One region of the Chelatococcus sp. HY11 genome, then DNA from elsewhere that is predicted to be linked to it. Evidence: predicted binding sites of a transcription regulator. Region 1 holds the regulator's gene; the other holds the start of a gene.
What was found. The regulator HrcA, encoded in region 1, represses chaperone genes, less so after heat shock. The targets are predictions, from matches to a motif close to GTTAGCACTCNCNNNNNGNGAGTGCTAAC.
Positions count from the first base shown of each region.

Region 1 (3,385 bases):
GCTGTTGAAGTCGCAATAGGGGCATTTCGAGGCGCAGAACGGCCAGTGCACATAGACACCAAAGCCCGCGTCCGCTGTTGGATGCATCATGGCCCCTGCTTTGCCGCGAACGCCGCCGCCGCGCAAGGGCCAACCATGCCGCGATCGAACCTGTGATCACCGGCAGCGCTAGGCATTGCACGACGCTGCTGCATGCCTCGAACGCGAGCGCCACCGCTGATCCCTCCCTGAAGGGGAGGGTGGCCTCGCGTTAGCGAGGTCGGGTGGGGTTCCCGCGCCCGCGCATCCGAAAAGGTTTCAGTCCCGAGAGATCGCGGCAAAAGCCGTATTGCCTTTCGGGAGCGCCAAGGAGGCCCCCACCCGGGGCCTGCCGCCACTCTCCCCGGGACGGGGAGGGATCAAGGCCGCGTCGTCAGCCGCGCGCCGTGGTCAGTCGATCGACGGCAGGCAGGCCTCGGCCAGCTTCACGAAAGCCCGCGCGCGGTGGGACAGCGCGCCTGTCTTGCTCCAGCCGTGCTTGTCCGCGCTCGCCATTTCCCCGAAGGTCCGATCATGGCCGTCTGGCAGGAAGATCGGATCATAGCCGAAACCGAGCGTGCCGCGTGGTGGCACGATCGTGCCGAACACACGCCCCTCGAACAGGTCCTCGTGGCCGTCCGGCCAGGCGACCACCAAAGCTGACACGAAATGGGCACGCCGGTCGGCGGGCGCCACGTCACGGATATCCAGCTCGTAGGCGATACGCGCCATCGCGGCGGCGAAATCCTTGTCCGGGCCTGCCCAGCGGGCGGAGAAGATGCCCGGGGCGCCGTCGAGCGCCGCGACGCATAGGCCCGAATCGTCGGCGAAGGATGGCAAGCCGGTTGCCTTCGCGGCCGCCCGGGCCTTCAACGCGGCGTTTTCGGCAAAGGTCGTGCCGGTCTCGTCTGGCTCCGGCAGGTTGAGCTCCCCCGCCGAGCGCGCCTCGATGCCGAAGGGCGCCAGAAGCTCACGCATTTCCCGGAGCTTGCCGGCGTTATGCGTGGCGATGACGAGCGGCGAGGTGATGGGGCGGGCGGGGGAAAGGCGCATGACTTACATCACCGCGATTTTCTGCAGATCGACGAGCTTGGTGGTGCCGAGCTTGGCGAGCTTGAGGAGTTCGAGCAGCTCTTCCTCCGAGAAAGGCGTGCCTTCCGCCGTGCCCTGGATCTCGACGATGCCGCCTGCGCCGGTGATGACGAAATTGGCGTCTGTCTCGGCGGCGGAATCCTCAGGATAATCAAGGTCGAGGACGGGCGTGCCCTTGTAGATGCCGCAGGAAACGGCCGCGACATGATCCTTCAGGGGATTGGTCGCGATGATGGAGCGTGCCCGCATCCATGCGAGGCAGTCGTGCAATGCGACCCATGCCCCGGTGATCGACGCGGTGCGCGTACCGCCATCCGCCTGCAGGACGTCGCAATCAATGGTGATCTGGCGCTCACCCAAGGCCGCGAGATCGACGACCGCCCGCAGGGAGCGACCGATCAGGCGCTGGATCTCCTGGGTGCGGCCGGACGGCTTGCCGGCCGTGACCTCCCGGCGGGTGCGCTCCAGTGTCGCGCGCGGCAGCATGGAATATTCCGCCGTGACCCAGCCCTTGCCCGAGCCGCGGACCCACATCGGGGGACGTTCCTCGAGCGAGGCCGTGCACAGCACGTGGGTATCGCCGAACTTCACCAGGCATGAGCCTTCGGCGTAGCGCGCGACCGCCCGCTCCAGGGTGACCTTGCGCAATTCATCCGGAGCGCGTTTGGAGGGCCGCATCTACAATCTCCCACTATGCAGCCTGAATGCTGCCGAAAGCAGCTTCTAGAAGCAGCGCCCGTGACACGCAAGCGTATGCCTCACGCGCGCTTATCGCAGGCGCCCGTTCTGGTGGATGACTGGGGTGCCTGGCGGGGTGCTGCTTGTGTTTGCCCCCCCACCATCCCCATAATTGGATAAAGGCGCACGGCGTGACGGTGCTCCGGATCGCCCGGTGGAATGGAAGGTTGAGATAATACATGAGTGCACCAATGAGCCCCCCTCTCTCCGAGGCTGAAGGCAAGGGCGTGCTCGTCGATATCAACGAACGCTCCCGCGAGATCTTCAAGCAGATCGTGGAGAGCTATCTCGCGACCGGTGAGCCGGTCGGTTCGCGCAACCTGTCGCGCATCATTCCCATGGCCTTGTCGCCAGCCTCCGTGCGCAACGTGATGGCCGATCTGGAGCATGCGGGTTTGCTCTACTCCCCGCATACCAGCGCGGGCCGGTTGCCAACCGAGCGCGGGCTTCGTTTCTTCGTGGACGCGCTCCTGGAGATCGGCGATCTCGGCAAGGAGGATCGGGCGCGCATCGAGGCCGAGGTGAAGGCCCATGGTGCTGAATCGTCCTTGGATGCGGCGCTGAGCCAGACCATGTCGGCGCTGTCCGGGTTGTCGCGTGGGGCGGGTGTCGTCGTCACCACCAAGCAGGATGCGCCGCTGAAGCATATCGAGTTCGTCCGCCTCGACCCCAGCAAGGCCCTGGTCGTGATGGTAGCGGAAGACGGGAAGGTGGAAAACCGCGTGCTCGACCTGCCGCCGGGACTACCCACGGCCGCGTTGATCGAGGCTGGCAATTTCCTCAATGCTCATATCCGCGGCCGGACGTTGGCCGACGCCAAGCGAGAGATCCAGCGCGCCCGAGAGGCTATGGAGCGGGAGCTCGACGCCATCACCGCGCGCCTTGTGGAGGCTGGGCTCGCGACCTCCGTCGGCCCGGCCGACAGCCGCCAGCTCATCGTGCGCGGACAGGCGAACCTGCTCGACGACCTGCGCGCCGCCGAGGACTTGGAGCGTATCCGCCTGCTGTTCGATGACCTGGAGACGCAGAAGGAGGTCATCGACCTTCTGGCGCGCGCCGAACAGGGCGAGGGCGTGCGCATCTATATCGGTTCGGAGAACAAGCTGTTCTCCATGTCTGGCTCCTCGATGATCGCCGCGCCCTTCCGCGACGGTTCGCAGCGCATCGTCGGCGTCGTCGGCGTCATCGGGCCGACGCGGCTCAACTATGCGCGGATCGTGCCGATGGTCGACTACACGGCGAAGATCGTTTCAAGCCTGCTCGACGCCCGCCGGACCTGAGGAGCTTGGCGACACAAGGCGCTTGAAGAAGAAGGTCGTCGGTGCCAGCGCGCCGGCCGGCGTATGGGAATGGTCGGGCACCACGCCATATTCCGTCCAGCCGCAGCGGCGGTAGAGCCGCTCTCCGGCGCTGCCGCTCGCGGTGTCGAGCATCAGGAGCGTGCGGCCGTTGGCGAGTGCCGCCTGTTCCGCGGCTGTGAGAAGGCGAGCGCCGAGGCCTTGGCGCCGCGCGTCCGAGTGGACGAGCATCTTGCCGA
Region 1 covers NZ_JAHBRX010000001.1:4,156,264-4,159,648, forward strand. Annotated here, with positions in the region: gene hemW (radical SAM family heme chaperone HemW) at 1-90, opposite strand, end outside; gene rdgB (RdgB/HAM1 family non-canonical purine NTP pyrophosphatase) at 430-1,071, opposite strand; gene rph (ribonuclease PH) at 1,075-1,788, opposite strand; gene hrcA (heat-inducible transcriptional repressor HrcA) at 2,040-3,128, shown strand; gene KIO74_RS18905 (GNAT family N-acetyltransferase) at 3,099-3,385, opposite strand, start outside.

Region 2 (3,385 bases), 2.0 Mb from region 1:
GACCTTGGCAGGATCGACGATGCCGGCTTCCAGCATGTCGACATACTGCTCGGTCTGGGCGTTGAAGCCGTAGGTCGAGGACTTGTTCTCGGTGATCTTGCCGACAACGATCGAACCTTCGACGCCTGCGTTCTCGACGATCTGGCGGATCGGCGCTTCGAGGGCCTTGAGCACGATGTTGATGCCAGCCTGGACGTCGGCGTTCTCGTCCTTGAGCTTGGCAACAGCAGCCTTGGCGCGCAGGAGTGCGGTGCCGCCGCCGGGGACGATGCCTTCCTCGACAGCCGCGCGGGTGGCGTTGAGGGCGTCGTCGACGCGGTCCTTCTTTTCCTTGACCTCGATTTCGGTGGCGCCGCCAACGCGGATCACGGCAACGCCGCCCGCGAGCTTGGCGAGACGCTCCTGGAGCTTCTCACGGTCGTAGTCCGAGGTGGTCTCCTCGATCTGCGCCTTGATCTGGCCAACGCGGGCTTCGATGTCCTTCTTCTTGCCCGAGCCGTCGATGATCGTGGTGTTTTCCTTCTCGATGCGGATGCGCTTGGCGCGGCCGAGCATCTGAAGGGTCACGTTCTCAAGCTTGATGCCGATGTCTTCGGAGATGACCTGGCCCGCGGTGAGGATCGCGATGTCCTCGAGCATGGCCTTGCGACGGTCGCCGAAGCCAGGGGCCTTGACGGCGGCAACCTTCAGGCCACCACGGAGCTTGTTGACGACGAGCGTGGCGAGAGCCTCGCCTTCGACGTCCTCAGCAATGATGACGAGCGGCTTGCCGGACTGCACGACGGCCTCGAGGACCGGCAGCATGGCCTGGAGCGACGAGAGCTTCTTCTCATGGATGAGGATGTAGGGATCCTCGAGCTCGGCGATCATCTTTTCCGCATTCGTGATGAAATACGGGGAGAGATAGCCGCGGTCGAACTGCATGCCTTCGACGACGTCGAGCTCGGTCTCGGCGGTCTTGGCTTCCTCGACGGTGATGACACCCTCGTTACCGACCTTCTGCATCGCGTGGGCGATCATCTCGCCGATGGCCGTGTCGCCGTTCGATGAGATCGTGCCGACCTGGGCGACTTCCTCGGAAGACTTCACCTTCTTGGCGCGCTTCTCGATGTCCTTGATGGCCTCGACCGTGGCGAGATCGATGCCGCGCTTCAGGTCCATCGGGTTCATGCCGGCGGCAACCGCCTTGGCGCCTTCCTTCACGATCGCCTGGGCGAGAACGGTCGCGGTGGTCGTGCCGTCGCCAGCCAGGTCGTTGGTCTTGGAGGCGACTTCGCGCACCATCTGGGCGCCCATGTTCTCGAACTTGTCGTCGAGTTCGATTTCCTTGGCGACCGTCACGCCGTCCTTCGTGATGCGCGGCGCGCCGAAGGACTTCTCGATGACGACGTTACGGCCCTTCGGACCGAGCGTCACCTTTACGGCATTGGCGAGGATGTCCACACCGCGCAGCATCTTCTCGCGGGCGTCGGACGAAAATTTTACTTCTTTGGCAGCCATGGATAGCTCCTGAGCAAACCTGAATGTTGGGAAAGACGTTTTGGCTCGAGGCGGCGAGAAAACAGCCGCCGATCGCTGATGCGATTAGCCGATCACGCCCATGATGTCGGATTCCTTCATGATCAGGAGGTCCTGGCCATCGATCTTGACCTCGGTTCCAGACCACTTGCCAAACAGGACGCGGTCGCCCTTCTTGACGTCGAGGGCAACGAGCTTGCCGTTGTCATCGCGAGCGCCGGAGCCCACGGCCACGATCTCGCCTTCTTGCGGCTTTTCCTTCGCGGTGTCCGGAATGATGATGCCGCCCTTGGTCTTCTCTTCGCTGTCGAGACGGCGAACGACCACGCGGTCGTGCAGGGGACGGAAAGCCATGAATCTATTCCTCTCGGCAGACCCACCATGCATGGGGGGCTGAATTGTTGGGCTTGTTAGCACTCATTCAAGATGAGTGCCAACGCGCCACCGAGATAAGCATCTCCTCCACAGGAGTCAAGGAGAGGGTTCACCGTCAAATGCACGAAAAATCAGGATCGATGCAGACAGGGTTAAGGCAGATCTCAGGCCGGTGCTGTCGATGCGCTTGGGTCATCCCGGTGCAGCCTTGGCGCGCCATTCCGATGGCCCGCCGTTATGAGGGAGCCTCCGTGTCACCCGGGAAACGGCGAAGCCTCTGTTAGGAATCCAGAACCTTGCCGCTGCACCAAGAATGTGCCGCGTGCGACCGCATAGCCAGGCGCGCACCGTATTGGTTTCGGATCCAAGCCACGAGCTTGCGCTCATCCCAGAATGAGCGGCGCGGGCTATACTCGAACCTTGGTCAGCCTCAGAGCGATCTCTCAGCCTTCACCACGCCGGCCTGGCCGCGCAAGACAAGCTGCCCGCCGACGATGTCCCACTGCTGGGCCGTCCGCAGGGCGATGAAGAACGCCCGTTCCGCGGCCTCGATCTCCTTGCTGCATGAACGCTTGGTGAGGGCGAACGGACCAACGGCGAAGGTCTGGCCACGCAGGGGATAGGCGGTGGCCGAAAAGGTATTGCAGCCGCCGAAACCGCGCATGCGCAGGGTCTGGTCAACGGTGAAGGAAGGACGCTCGGCGCCACGCGGAAGAGGCTTGTCATTCAGGGTGACGGCCACCCAGGATGCCCCGAGGGGAAACTGCTTCTCGCGTCGAGGCTGCTGTTGCTGCGTTTGCTGAGGCTTCCCACTATTGGCGCCGCCGCCCTGCTGGGCGTGGGCGGGCACAACAGAAAGAAGACAAATGGCAATCAGAGCGTAGCGAAATTTCATGGATTCTTCCAACCGATCTCAGCCGGACCTTAGAGCATGATACCGCACAGGGAAAGCCAGTTTCCGGTGATCTGAAACTCTATCCCATTGGAAATGATCAGGTTCGTCGTTCCGATCACGTGTCCGTCATCAACGGTTCACCTCGCCCCGAGAATAGAGTGACAGTCGCCGCATTTCACGTTTCCCCCGCGCGTTGTTAACCATATCGGGCGCCATCCGCCAGAGGCAAAATCGATGGCTGGCCCATTCATGCCGCGAGATGCCACACCTCCGTGGCGAAGGCGTGGCATTTGGCAAGGACAGTCTGAAACAAGTTCGTGAGTGGAGCCGTCAGTTGAGCCGCGCGAACAGCCGGTCGGAGAGGGTGTTGGCGGCGCGGAAAACGGAATCCACGCGCTGTACCGTCACAGGGTCGGCGCCGTTGGCGGAAAGAAGGTCGACGACCGCGAACACGTTCTTGACGGGCGCATGGATCGTCACGAGTCCGCGTTCATCCGGTCCGCCGAAAGGGAGCCGGCAGCCGAGGCGACCTTCGATCTCCGCGCGCAGCGCCGCGTCGAAATCCGGCAGCACGGCCCGCAACTGTCGCGATGTCCG
Region 2 covers NZ_JAHBRX010000001.1:2,171,246-2,174,630, reverse strand. Annotated here, with positions in the region: gene groL (chaperonin GroEL) at 1-1,500, opposite strand, end outside; gene groES (co-chaperone GroES) at 1,585-1,872, opposite strand; gene KIO74_RS10000 (META domain-containing protein) at 2,324-2,788, opposite strand; gene hisG (ATP phosphoribosyltransferase) at 3,119-3,385, opposite strand, start outside.
Region 2: groES (co-chaperone GroES) is a predicted target of HrcA. The motif match lies at 1,928-1,956, and genes of this name have one in related genera.